DNA from 2 places in the Lactococcus sp. EKM203L genome. Region 2 is predicted to be linked to the other one. Evidence: predicted binding sites of a transcription regulator. Region 2 holds the regulator's gene; the other holds the start of a gene.

Region 1 (7,288 bases), on a different contig from region 2:
GTAAAGTTAATGTTGGTTTTGCCGATCCAGTACAAATTGTTTGTGGTGCTCCAAACGCAGCTCTTGGCTTAAAAACAGTTGCTGCTTTACCTGGTGCTATGATGCCTAACGGCTCATTGATTTTCCCAGGAGCCCTTCGTGGTGTTCAATCTTACGGAATGCTTTGTTCAGCTCGTGAACTTGAATTACCAAATGCTCCTGAGGTTCGTGGAATCATTGAATTATCATCAGATTTATCCGCTGGTAAAGCTTTTGATTCAGAAACAATGTGGCAAGCATAATAATAAAACTGTCAAAATAGTTTATTTTGGCAGTTTTTTTTATCTAAAAAAATAAAATAATTTTTTCACAAAGTTCACAAGCGCTTACAAAAGAAAATAGAAGGACTTATGCTAAACTGAATAATGTAAAAAGAATTTTACATTTAAAGGAGAATTATTAGCATGAAAATCGTAGTTATCGGTACGAACCACGCAGGCATTGCTACAGCAAATACATTAATTGATCAATATCCAGGCCATGAGATTGTTATGATTGACCGTAACAGTAATATGAGTTACTTGGGGTGTGGGACAGCTATTTGGGTCGGAAGACAAATTGAAAAACCAGATGAGCTGTTTTATGCCAAAGCAGAAGATTTTGAAAAAAAGGGAGTAAAGATATTAACAGAAACAGAAGTTTCAGAAATTGACTTTACTAATAAAATGATTTATGCCAAGTCAAAAACTGGAGAAAAGATTACAGAAAGTTATGATAAACTCGTTCTGGCAACAGGTTCACGTCCAATTATTCCTAACTTGCCAGGAAAAGATCTTAAAGGCATTCATTTTTTAAAACTTTTTCAAGAAGGGCAAGCCATTGACGAAGAGTTTGCTAAGAATGATGTGAAACGGATTGCTGTGATTGGTGCTGGTTATATTGGGACAGAAATTGCTGAAGCTGCCAAACGTCGTGGAAAAGAAGTTCTACTTTTTGATGCAGAAAGTACTTCACTTGCTTCATATTATGATGAAGAGTTTGCTAAAGGAATGGATGAAAATCTTGCCCAACATGGAATTGAACTCCATTTTGGGGAATTGGCTCAAGAGTTTAAGGCAAATGAAAAAGGTCATGTATCACAGATTGTAACTAATAAATCAACTTATGATGTTGACCTCGTTATTAATTGTATTGGATTTACAGCCAATAGTGCATTGGCTGGTGAACATTTAGAAACCTTTAAAAATGGAGCAATCAAAGTGGATAAACATCAACAAAGTAGTGACCCAGATGTTTATGCTGTAGGAGATGTTGCCACAATCTATTCTAATGCTTTACAAGACTTCACCTACATTGCCCTTGCCTCAAACGCTGTTCGCTCAGGGATTGTTGCTGGTCATAATATTGGAGGAAAATCAATAGAATCTGTTGGTGTACAAGGTTCTAATGGAATCTCTATTTTTGGTTACAATATGACTTCTACGGGCTTGTCGGTTAAAGCTGCTAAAAAAATCGGCCTAGAAGTTTCATTTAGTGATTTTGAAGATAAGCAAAAAGCATGGTTCCTTCATGAAAATAATGATAGTGTGAAAATTCGTATCGTTTATGAAACAAAAAGTCGCAGAATTATTGGTGCTCAACTTGCTAGCAAGAGTGAAATAATTGCAGGAAATATTAATATGTTTAGTTTAGCTATTCAAGAAAAGAAAACGATTGATGAATTAGCCTTACTTGATTTATTCTTCTTACCACACTTCAATAGTCCATATAATTACATGACTGTTGCAGCTTTAAATGCAAAATAAACCATAAAAATCTATCAATTGATAGATTTTTTATTTTTTTTGTGACAAATGTCCTAACTTTACGTATAAAAAGTTAGGAGGATTTTATTATGAATAAAACCATGTTAATTGGACGCTTAACCAGTGCGCCAGAAATTTCAAAAACAACAAATGATAAATCATATGTCCGTGTGACCTTAGCAGTCAATCGCCGTTTCAAAAATGAAAAAGGAGAACGAGAGGCAGATTTTATTTCAATTATTATTTGGGGAAAATCTGCAGAAACTTTAGTTTCTTACGCAAAAAAAGGAAGTCTTATTTCAATTGAAGGAGAAATTAGAACTAGAAATTATACGGATAAGCAAAATCAAAAACATTATGTCACAGAAATCTTAGGACTGAGTTATTATTTACTTGAAAGTAGGGCAACAATCGCTTTACGAGAAAGCGCTATAAAGACTGAAGAAACCTTACTTGATGCGGAAGAACTCCCTTTCTAATTTATTTCATAAAATCTAAATGTTTTCTCTTGACTAAATCTGACCATTGAGATAAAATAAGAATATGTTAGCACTCGTTTAATAAGAGTGCTAAAAAATAAAAAATGGAGGAAAATATAATGTTGAAACCTTTAGAGAATCGCGTAGTTTTACGTGTAAAAGAAGAAGAGGAAAAATCAATGGGTGGAATTGTGTTAACAAGCGCTTCCCAAGAAAAACCTCAAACAGCTGAAGTTGTTGCCGTCGGTGAAGGGAAAACAAATCATCATGGAACACTGATTTCTCCACTCGTAAAAGTAGGGGACACAGTAATTTTTGAAAAATTTGCTGGAACGACCGTAAAAATGGATGGTGAAGAATTCTTGATTCTCAAAGATTCAGACCTTCTTGCAATTGTAGAGTAAAATTATAAAAGCAATCATTTTTTTTGGTTGTCTTTTGTCTATCTTAAAATCTATAAAATTAAAAATATATTCTTAAAAAGGAGCTAAAATGTCAAAAGATATTAAATTTTCAAGTGATGCTAGAACAGCGATGATGCGTGGGATTGATATTCTTGCTGATACAGTAAAAACAACCCTTGGACCAAAAGGTCGCAATGTTGTTCTTGAAAAATCATATGGATCACCTTTAATTACAAACGATGGTGTAACGATTGCCAAAGAGATTGAACTTGAAGATCATTTTGAAAATATGGGAGCTAAACTTGTTTCAGAAGTTGCTTCAAAAACAAATGATATCGCAGGTGACGGTACAACAACAGCGACAGTTTTGACACAAGCTATCGTTCGTGAAGGTTTAAAAAATGTTACCGCAGGTGCAAATCCAGTTGGTATTCGCCGAGGAATTGAACTTGCTGCTGAAACAGCTGTTGCGTCAATTAAAGAGATGGCAATTCCTGTCCACGATAAATCAGCAATTGCGCAAGTAGCTACCGTTTCATCACGTAGTGAAAAAGTGGGTGAGTATATTTCTGATGCAATGGAACGTGTAGGTTCTGACGGAGTTATCACCATTGAAGAATCAAAAGGGATGCAAACTGAACTCGATGTTGTTGAAGGAATGCAATTTGACCGTGGATATTTGAGTCAATATATGGTTTCTAATACAGAAAAAATGGTTGCTGAATTAGATAATCCTTATATTCTTATTACCGACAAAAAAATCTCAAACATTCAAGAAATTTTACCGCTCCTTGAACAAATCTTGAAAACAAATCGTCCACTTCTTATTGTAGCTGATGATGTTGATGGAGAAGCATTGCCAACGCTTGTTCTTAATAAGATTAAAGGTGTCTTCAATGTTGTAGCTGTAAAAGCACCAGGATTTGGTGATCGTCGTAAAGCTCAATTGGAAGATTTAGCTATCTTGACAGGTGGTACAGTAATTACTGAAGAACTTGGTCTTGATCTTAAAGATGCTACTCTTGAAGCTTTAGGACAAGCAGCTAAAGCAACTGTGGATAAAGACCACACAACAATTGTTGAAGGTGCTGGTTCTGCTGATGCTATTTCTGATCGTGTAGCTATTATTAAAGCGCAAATTGAAAAAACAACTTCTGATTTTGACCGTGAAAAATTACAAGAACGTCTTGCAAAATTAGCTGGTGGTGTTGCAGTTGTTAAAGTTGGTGCTGCAACTGAAACAGAGCTCAAAGCAATGAAACTCTTGATTGAAGATGCACTTAATGCAACACGTGCAGCCGTTGAGGAAGGTATTGTTTCTGGTGGTGGTACAGCACTTGTTAATGCTATTGCTGCTTTGGATAAACTTTCAGAAGAAGGAGATATTCAAACAGGTATTAACATTGTTCGCCGTGCTCTTGAAGAACCAGTTCGTCAAATTGCTGCCAATGCAGGATATGAAGGTTCAGTTATCATTGATAAGCTTCGTTCAGAAGAAGTAGGTACAGGTTTCAATGCTGCAACTGGTCAATGGGTTAATATGATTGAAGAAGGAATTGTTGACCCTGCAAAAGTAACTCGTTCAGCTTTGCAAAACGCGGCTTCTGTTGCTGGTTTAATTTTGACTACTGAAGCAGTAGTTGCTAATAAGCCAGAACCAGCTGCTCCAGCTATGCCTCCAATGGACCCTAGCATGGGAATGGGTGGTATGATGTAATAAAAAAGAACCCTTAGGGTTCTTTTTTTATTTGCTGATGAGTAACTAAATATCGTAAAGTTGACTAGCATGTTCGTGACTAGTATCAAGGATCTTCAAGTCCTTTTTGGTATCGACATCATGTTGCTGTAAGTAACCATCCATAGTAAGATGAGCAAGTTCTTTGATATTATTATTTAAACTCAAGTGCCCTAGAAAAATTCGTTTTGTCTTATTACCATGAATACTAAAAGCAGCCTCAGCGCCGTCCTCATTAGATAAGTGGCCTTGGTCACTTAGGATACGTTGCTTTGTCCGCCAAGGATAGGCTCCCATGCGGAGTATCTCAATGTCATGGTTTGATTCCATAAGATAAGCATCTGCATTTTCAATGGTTCCACGCATTCTATCGGATACATAACCTGTATCAGTTAGCATAACAAAACTTTTGTTATCTTTCATGAAACGATAAAACTGTGGTGCGATAGCATCGTGACTCACGCCGAAAGATTCAATATCAATATCACCAAAAGTCATTGTTTTTCCCATTTCAAACAGATGTTTTTGTTCAACAGGGATTTTTCCTAAAGCATTTTTACTATCTAGTTCAGACCAAGTATCTTCATTTGCGTAAAGGTCAATACCATATTTTCTTGCCAAAACACCAATCCCTTTGATATGGTCACTATGTTCATGGGTAATTAATAAAGCATCAATATCATGAATGTCACGGTCAATTTCTGATAGTAAACTTTCTATTTTTTTTCCAGATAGTCCGGCATCAACAAGAATTTTTTTCTTTGGAGTTTCTAAGTAAAAAGAATTTCCTGTTGAACCAGAGGCTAAAATGGAATATTTAAAGCCATTTTGTTCAGTCATACAGTCTATTGTAGCAGAAAAATAGTGGGATTGCCATGAGCTTTTATATTTTATTTGAAAATAAATTTATCAGGAAACTCATTAGCTTAAGAGAGTTTTTTGTGGTAAAAGTCTAGGTTTATTCAAAAAATGAGTCCACAAATATGTATGGACTCTTTTTAGGGGAAATTATTCATTATCCTCAAATTCAAACTCATCAGTGCCATCATCCCAGTCATCTGCGGCTTCTAAAGAATATGGAAGAGTGAAACTAAAGGTCGTTCCTTTTCCTTCTCCTTCGGAGCTTGCAAAAATTGTTCCGCCATGTATTTTAACAATATCATGGACAATGGAAAGGCCTAAACCTGTCCCCCCAACTTTTGAATTTCTTGAAGCATTATCAACTCGGTAGAAACGGTCAAAAATCTTAAGTAAATCAGATTTTGGAATTCCCATTCCTTGGTCACTGATGGAGATTAGAACGTCACTTTCACGTTTTTCAACGGAAATTGTAATAGTTCCACCTTTAGGTGAATACTTAATTGCATTTCCGATGATATTGTCAATGACTTGAGCAATTTTATCGGTATCAATTTCGACCCAGATGGGCTGTTCAGAGTATTTTCTGACTAGAGTGAAATTAGAAGAGATTAAATCGTTTGATTCGGTTTCTAAAATTTGGTCTAAACGGTTAATTTGATAGTCTAAGAAGGCAATTAAATTAATCATTTCTTTATTAAGAACGATTCGGTCTTGATCCATTCTTGATAAAGTCAAAAGGTCGGAAATCATTCGAATCATCCGATTAGTTTCAGTAAGTGAAACATTAATAAAGGATGAAGCTGTTTCTTTATCCTCAATGGCTCCGTCTTCTAGTGCTTCCAAGTAGGCTTTTACTGAGGTGAGCGGAGTTCGGAGTTCATGAGAAACATTGGAAACAAAGAGACGGCGCTCTCGTTCGGCCTTGTCTTGTTCAGTCATATCATGTAAGACGGCAATAATTCCTGAGATGAAACCAGATTCACGACGAAAGAGGGCAAATTTAATGTGGAGCGAAATGGATTCATTCCCAGCATCATGTGTCTCAATAGTTATTTCAGGTTCTTTTTCTAATAAATCATAAAAATTATATTGGTCAGCAATTTTTAAAACTTCAACAATATTTTTTTGCATCAAGAGATCATTATCTGTATTCAAATAATGCAAAGCTGATTTATTGGCCATAATAATATTTCCACGACGATCGGTGGCAATGACGCCATCAACCATATATGCGAGAATACTATCTAATTGATTACGCTGATTTTCAAGATTGTTCTGCGTGCGAACAATATCTTCACCAAGTTTTAAAATTTCATCATATAATTCATTGATTTCACTCGTCCCTTTTGGGATTTTATCCCGATTTAAATAGCCATTTTTTATGTCATTCATCTGTTTAGAAACATTCACAATCATGCGATGTTGCTGATTGAGAAAGACTAAAACAAAGACGAGTGAAAATAAGTAATAACCAATAAAAGTACTTAAATGAGCAAAATTGTAATCAAAACTGCTCATAAAAAGGATGACAAAAAGAAGTAGGTGTGCAACTACTCCTTTAAAAATCATTGAATTAAAAAATTTAATCATGTGGGTTGCTCATGTAGTAGCCAACCCCGCGGCGTGTTGAAACATATTGTGGACGGCTTGGAGTATCTTCAACTTTTTCACGTAAACGACGAACAGTAACGTCAACTGTACGAACATCTCCAAAGTAGTCATAACCCCAAACGGTTTCCAAAAGGTTTTCACGAGTGATCACTTCGCCAAGGTGTTGAGCAAGGTAGTAAAGCAATTCAAACTCACGGTGTGTAAGGTCGAGTTGTTTATCATTTTTATAAGCCGCATAGTGTGCTGGATTGATACGGAGGTTTCCGATAATCAATTCTTTCTTGACATTGTCAGTAGATTCAGCAGGCGCGACATTGATACGACGCAAGTTTGCTTTAATACGAGCTAATAGTTCACGGTTTGAGAATGGTTTTGTGACATAATCATCAGCACCAAGTTCAAGACCAATTACTT
Region 2 (7,288 bases):
CCGCGATCAACATTTAATAATTGATAAACAGCTTCCATCGCAGTTCTGACTGAATACTCGGTTGTAAAGACTGTATCACGCTCAGTTTCCGCAAAATTTCCTAAAAACGCTAAATTGATTGATTGTTCAGGTACTACAAGAGGGCGATCCCCTGGTTCACGAAGCATGAAATAAGAAGTAATGAAGGGCATATATACTGGGATTGTATTAGTATTTTCTTTAACAAATACTTCAATTTCTTCTTCTGGCATTCCTAAATGATAAAGTAATTCTTGAGTGATTTCTTCACCTGTACAATCTTCAATTGGTTTTTTGATATAGTTCCCAGGTGTATTTGAAAGAAGACCATAAACCCAAGTTACTGTTTCTTGGTCATTTTGTTCTTTAAAATGAGGTTGGCGGTGAGTTGTAAATGAAAGGAGCCAATTTGAATCTTTAACAGTAATAATTCCTCCTGTGACAACTTTTCCTGAACGCAATTGACGATGTGTTAATTTTTCAAAATAAGGTTGAATCTTTAAATTTTTCCAAGTGACAGTTGCTGATACAACCCAAGCTTCTTTTGGAATGTCCTTACAAAAAACATCTGGATGTCCAAATTCTTCTGATTGTTTAGCTAAATTTTGCCAAAGTTTCCAAGAGCCACCAAGTTCACTAGTTTTCGGAGCGGCTTGTGTTGGTGAACCTTGAGTTGAACTTTCTGTAATTGAACCATTTGTGACAAAAACTAAGTCATTTTCTGTCAGTTCTTTTATTTTTTTGTCAGCAAATACAATAGCTTTTGCTACCTTTTTGCCATTTGAAAAGTCAACTTCAACATTTTCAACCTGTGCTCCATATTTAAAATCAACTCCATGATCTTTTAAGTATGAAATTAATGGTTTTACTAGCGATTCATATTGATTATATTTTGTAAATTTTAGGGCAGAAAAATCAGGTAACCCCTCAATATGGTGGATGAAACGCATAATGTAACGACGCATTTCAATAGCTGAATGCCATTTTTCAAAAGCAAACATTGAACACCAATAAAGCCAAAAATTTGATTCGAAGAACTCATCAGTAAAGCAATCTTCTATTGTTTTACCTACAAGTAGTTCTTCTTTAGTCATGAATAATTTGATTATTTCTTCTTGAGCTTTTGGACTTAGGGTAAATTTTCCATCATCATCAACCCGTTCACCACGATTATGGATAATACGACAGTTAGATGAATTTGGGTCATCCCGGTCAATTCGATAAAATTCATCTAAAACAGATGCATTGTCCACTTCTAATGACGGAATTGTTCGGAATAAGTCCCAAAGACATTCAAAATGGTTTTCCATTTCACGTCCACCACGAACAACGAAACCATCATGTGGAATAAAGGAACCGTCAAGAGAACCTCCTGACAACGGTAACTCTTCTAAAATATGAATACGGTCCCCTGACATTTGACCGTCACGAATTAAAAATACTGCTGTTGCAAGCCCTGCAAGGCCTGCCCCAATAATATAAGCTGATTTTTGATCAACATTTTCTGGTTTTCTTGGGTGAACGAAAGCTTCATAATTTCCATTTGTATAACGCATAATAATTAACCTCCTCTAATCTAAACAACATCAGTTTGACTAAATTTTTTAGTCTCTTTACTTCTAATTCTCCTCCAATCTCTTACTAATTTCATCATAGTACAAGAAGAAAATGATTGCAAGAATCTGAAATAGTTTTTAGACAACATGTCTATTTTGTCCAATTTTTATAAAAAAAAGCACTGAAAAAAGAATCAGTGCTTTTATAAATTATTATTTGCTTTCTTCAAAGTCACCATCAAATGTATTATCATCTTTTGGAGCTTCTTGAGCATCAGTTGCTTGTCCAGCTTCACCTTGAGCTGCATTTGCTTGTTCATAAAGTTTTACAGCGAGGTTTTGAGCGATTTCAGAAAGTGCTTCTGATTTAGCTTTGATATCATCAATATCTTCACCTTCAAGCGCTTTTTTGAGTTCTTCTTTAGCTTCTTCAGCTTTTTTAACTTCAGCTTCTTCTACTTTTCCTTCAAGGTCTTTCAAAGTTTTTTCAGTTTGGAAAACTAAAGCATCAGCTTCATTACGTGTATCAACTTCTTCTTTACGTTTTGCATCAGCGTCAGCATTTGCTTCAGCATCTTTCATCATTTTATCAATTTCTTCATCAGAAAGACCTGAGTTTGATTTGATAACGATTGTTTGTTCTTTTTGTGTACCAAGGTCTTTAGCTTTAACAGAAACAATACCATTTTTATCAATATCAAATGTTACTTCGATTTGTGGAATACCACGTGGTGCTGCAGGGATATCTGTTAATTGGAAACGACCCAAAGTTTTGTTATCAGCTGCCATTGGACGTTCACCTTGAAGTACATGAATATCTACAGCGGGTTGATTATCAGCAGCAGTTGAGAAGACTTGTGATTTAGAAGTTGGGATAGTTGTGTTACGGTCAATCAATTTTGTGAAGACACCACCCATTGTTTCAATACCAAGTGAAAGTGGAGTAACGTCAAGGAGAACAACATCTTTAACGTCACCAGTAATCACACCACCCTGAATTGCTGCACCCATAGCAACAACTTCATCAGGGTTTACTGATTTATTTGGTTCTTTGTTTGTTTCGTGACGAACAAGTTCAACAACAGCAGGGATACGAGTTGAACCACCAACCAAGAGAACTTCGTCAATATCAGAAGTTGACAAGCCAGCATCAGAAAGGGCTTGGCGAACTGGTTGACGTGTCGCTTCAACAAGATCATGTGTCAATTCATCAAATTTAGCACGAGTCAAAGCCATTTCCAAGTGAAGAGGGCCAGCAGCACCAGCTGTGATGAATGGCAAGCTGATTTGAGTAGTTGTTACACCTGAAAGGTCTTTTTTCGCTTTTTCAGCGGCATCTTTCAAACGTTGCAAAGCCATTTTATCTTGGGCAAGGTCAATTCCGTTTTCTTTCTTGAATTCGGCAACCATCCAATCAATGATTTTTTGGTCAAAATCATCACCACCGAGTTTGTTGTTACCAGCAGTTGCAAGAACATCAAAGACACCATCACCTAGTTCAAGAATTGAAACGTCGAATGTACCACCACCAAGGTCAAATACAAGAATCTTTTCATCTTTATCTGTTTTATCAAGACCATAAGCAAGAGCTGCTGCTGTTGGTTCGTTAACGATACGTTCTACTTCAAGACCAGCAATTTTACCAGCATCTTTAGTTGCTTGACGTTGAGCGTCATTAAAGTATGCAGGTACAGTGATAACTGCTTTTTCTACTTTTTCTCCAAGATAAGCTTCTGCTGTAGCTTTCAAGTTTTGAAGAATCATTGCTGAAATTTCTTGTGGTGTATATTCTTTACCATTTGCAGAAACTTTTTCAGATGTTCCCATTTTTGATTTAATAGAAATAATTGTTTCTGGGTTAGTTACCGCTTGACGTTTTGCAGCGTCACCGACAATGATTTCACCATTTTTGAAAGCTACAACTGAAGGTGTTGTACGATTTCCTTCTGGATTTGGAATAATTTTTGATTCAGTTCCTTCAAGAACTGCTACTGCTGAGTTTGTTGTACCAAGGTCAATACCGATAATTTTAGACATATTATTAAATCTCCTTTATTTCTTATTACTTATGAATAGTTTAAAGACTTTGCGGTCAATTTATTTTTTAATTTACTGTGCTACGACAACCATTGCTGGACGAAGTAAACGTTCGTGAAGTTGGTAACCTTTTTGGAAAACTTGCACGATGCTGTCAGCTGGATGTTCATCATCAGCTGGAACAGTTTGAACAGCCATATGAAGATTATGGTCGAAACTTTCATAAGAAACTTCTTCAACGCCTTCTTCTTTAAGCGCTGAAATCAAGCTTTCTTGGACCATTTCAAGGCCTTTTTTTACATCATCCGTTAATCCTTCAACAGCAAGTGCACGTTCAAGATTATCTAGTGAAGATAAGATTTTTTTTGCTAAATCTTGTGAACGATATTTGATAAGTTGCAAACGTTCTTCATTTCCACGACGTTGTACGTTTTGCATTTCTGCAGAAACGCGAAGGAATTTATTTTCCCACTCAGTCGCTAACTTTTGTGCTTCATCAAGTTCGTTGATTTCTTCTTCAACAATATCCTCAAGTGCTTCCTCTGTTAACTCCTCAGTCACTTCTTCATCAACTTTTTCATTTTTGATTTCTTCTTTAGTTTCTTCGGACATAGGCCCTCCTTTTTTAAATAACTTTTTTATCATTTACTAATTTCATAATGGTTACCATCAAGATAACGATAATAGTCACTCAGCTTCATAGTTAAAACTTTAGCAACTAAGTCAAGAACTGATAACGTCCTTTGATAATCCATTTCTACAGGTCCAACGACTGTTAGAGTACCAAAACCGCGATATGGAATAACAAATTTTTGCGAAATAATCGTTAAATTTTTCATGTATTTTTCGTCATTGTCAAATTTAACGGCACGCATTTCATCGTTATTAGTGATCTCGCGAATTTCATGAAGCATCCGTTCATCATCGCTAAAGAGTTTATATAATTCTGCAAGATTGTCAGTTGCATAATCAAAGATATTTTTACGCCCAGCGACGGTCAGCCGTTCTTTGAACAAATCATCAAAAATTGATTCAAAGAGTTGGAGAACTTCACTCGTAACTTTGAAATAACGTTGAACAATCTGTGGAATCTCTGTTCGTAAAGTATAGTGAATATCAATCACTTTTTTACCAACCAGACGTTCTTTAACTAGATTACTAAAGACTGCTAAATCAGCTTCGGTCATCGATTTTGGAAGAATAAATTGATTTGTTCTTACTTCACCAGTCCCTAATGTTATAACTGAAAGTACTGAATGACTATCCAGCATGACCATTTCAAATGAAACTAATTGTTGGTCACGTTGGGGAGCATTAAGAACAAAGCTTGTCAAACCAGTGAGTCCTGATAAACTTTTAGCTGCTGTTTTAAACAGGTCAGATAGGCGATAAAAATCACCATCAAAAGCTTTCATCACTTTAAATAAGTCATTTTGACTAAATTCATCTAACTGGATGACATTTTCTACAAAATACTTATAACCTGAAACACTTGGAACACGTCCACTTGAGGTGTGTTCTTTTTGAATCAAGCCTAGTTTTTCCAAAACTTTCATGTCGTTTCGGATTGTAGCGCTAGAAGCTTGAATACTATCAAGGAGCGACTTTGAACCGATTGGCGTATGCTCTTTGGCATAAAGAGAAACAATCAAATTTAAAATTTGTCTTTGACGTTCTGTAATCATGACTACTCCTTTCTCCACAGATAAGAAGTTCGGCAAAACTTCTTTCGCAAGCTCAAAAATTTCTTGAGCCTTTGACTTCTGTTTAGTATCTACAAGCTTTTTTCTGTTTTAGCACTCTTCATCTCTAAGTGCTAACAAATTTATTATAACCCTTTGTTTATACCTTGTCAAGCAAAAAGACATAAAAATTAGCACTCTTTTTATTAGAGTGCTAATTTCATTTATAAAAGATTGGAATCTTTGGATGTTTGCCAAATATTCATGACTGTAATTACCATTACAGCAATGACAAAGAGGCTTTCATACTTTACTTCATGTTGAATGAAAAGTATGGCATAATCTATAATCAAAAGTGCCGAAATAATTTCTAAAAGTATAAAAGTAAAACGCCAAAATTTCAATAATAGAAAGATTAATAAAGCAAAAATCAATAAATAGATTAAACTTTGCCAACTCGTAATTGTTGACGAAATTTTAGTCGTTAATGTTTTTATATTTGTCGATAAGTTATTAAAAAATTGACTAAAGAAATTATTATGAACAAGGAGAACTTTAATCATTTCCGAGACACTGTAAATAAATAGAGCAACATTAACATAGAGTAGAAGTCTGGTTCGGTTTAGCATGATTTCATTTCCTTTATGCTGGTAATAGTTTTAGATATTCTTCTAAAGTAAGATTGTGTTCGGTCATATATTTAGCATTTTCTAAACCAACATATCTACAATGCCAGTCTTCATAACCAATTCCTGTCTCTGCCTTTTTCCCTTCTGGAAAACGAAGAACAAATCCATATTTGGGAGCAATTTCTGCAACTTGTTTTGCATATTGACTCTCATTTAGGCTATCAATATTACTCATATCAATCGCTAATCCTGTTTGATGTTCTGAACTTCTTGGCGGCTGAGAATAAGTTTGTACATTTTTTATCGCTTCTTCTTCTGAAATTGGATTTCCACTTGAATTTACTGTTCCTTGACCATTCATTTCTGCTTGGACATAAGATTGATAAAGCCCTTCTTGATATGAGACTGACCGATAACCTGAGATTAAATGTTCAGCTGGTGATATTTGTTGGGCTGCTGCTAAAAATTGTTGAACCGCTGATGCTATCCTTTGATCAACTTGAATCCCATTTACGGTTGCCAGTGTTGGGTTCATTTCATCTTTAGGTGATTTTCGACTCACCAATACTAAATCCCAATCTGATTGTTTAGCGTCAGGTAAATCCTTTTTCTTTGCCGCCTCTTTAGATGACGAAATACTTGTTTTTTTAGATGATTCGTTTGTTGAATTTGACTTATCATTGGTGATAAAAATAAATCCCAAAGCACAAACGATCAAAAGAACAAGCACGATTAAACTAAATGTTATTCTTCTTTTCATTTTTTAGCTAACTTTTCACTCCCTATTTCTCGATAAGACATGTCTCCAACTTTTCCAATGGTAAATTTTCCATCCTCAAAACTTAAATGAGTGACAGAACCATTATCAAGACCATGTGGACGAGGGAGTTCTGGGTGAGCGAGTTTTACAAAAGTTCCAATGGTCATTCCATGGCTGACAATAACAATATTTTTAGCCCCTTTTGCTTCAGATTCCTTGGCAATATCTGTAAAACCATCCATGATACGTCCTGAAAGTTTTTCCCATGGTTCAGCCCAGCCAGCAGTATCAACTTCAAAAATCGCATTAGCAATTACTTCATCTGGAGGAAATTCGTCGGTATGATGATTTCCAGTTTCGGTAAATATTCTTGGTAAAACGCCATCAAAAAGTTCTCCGTCATAGCCACCATCAAATGAACCAAAACACCACTCACGGATTCTTTTATCATAAGTGTATGGAATTCCTTCATTATCAGAATTAGCCAAGATAAAACCCATTGTCTGGATTGTACGTCCAGAATCAGATGAATAAGCTCGGTCAAATTTAATGCCTTTTTCTTTGAAGCCTAGACCAAGTTCAATAATTCCTTGTTCTCCTGCCGCA

Evidence for each region. Region 2 encodes HrcA, which represses chaperone genes, less so after heat shock. Its sites were predicted from a motif close to TTAGCACTCNNNNNNNNNGAGTGCTAA; they were not measured.
Region 1: groES (co-chaperone GroES) is a predicted target of HrcA. The motif match lies at 2,331-2,357, and genes of this name have one in related genera.

What each region holds. Positions count from the first base shown of each region.
Region 1 is NZ_JAALEQ010000002.1:91,223-98,510, reverse strand. Features, by position in the region: gene ytpR (YtpR family tRNA-binding protein) at 1-281, shown strand, start outside; gene nox (H2O-forming NADH oxidase) at 444-1,784, shown strand; gene HFD15_RS03710 (single-stranded DNA-binding protein) at 1,874-2,263, shown strand; gene groES (co-chaperone GroES) at 2,383-2,667, shown strand; gene groL (chaperonin GroEL) at 2,756-4,384, shown strand; gene HFD15_RS03695 (MBL fold metallo-hydrolase) at 4,430-5,242, opposite strand; gene HFD15_RS03690 (cell wall metabolism sensor histidine kinase WalK) at 5,411-6,853, opposite strand; gene yycF (response regulator YycF) at 6,846-7,288, opposite strand, start outside.
Region 2 is NZ_JAALEQ010000003.1:158,133-165,420, forward strand. Features, by position in the region: gene HFD15_RS06565 (oleate hydratase) at 1-1,574, opposite strand, end outside; gene dnaK (molecular chaperone DnaK) at 1,788-3,611, opposite strand; gene grpE (nucleotide exchange factor GrpE) at 3,684-4,223, opposite strand; gene hrcA (heat-inducible transcriptional repressor HrcA) at 4,253-5,296, opposite strand; gene HFD15_RS06585 (hypothetical protein) at 5,518-5,922, opposite strand; gene HFD15_RS06590 (M15 family metallopeptidase) at 5,936-6,682, opposite strand; gene HFD15_RS06595 (histidine phosphatase family protein) at 6,679-7,288, opposite strand, start outside.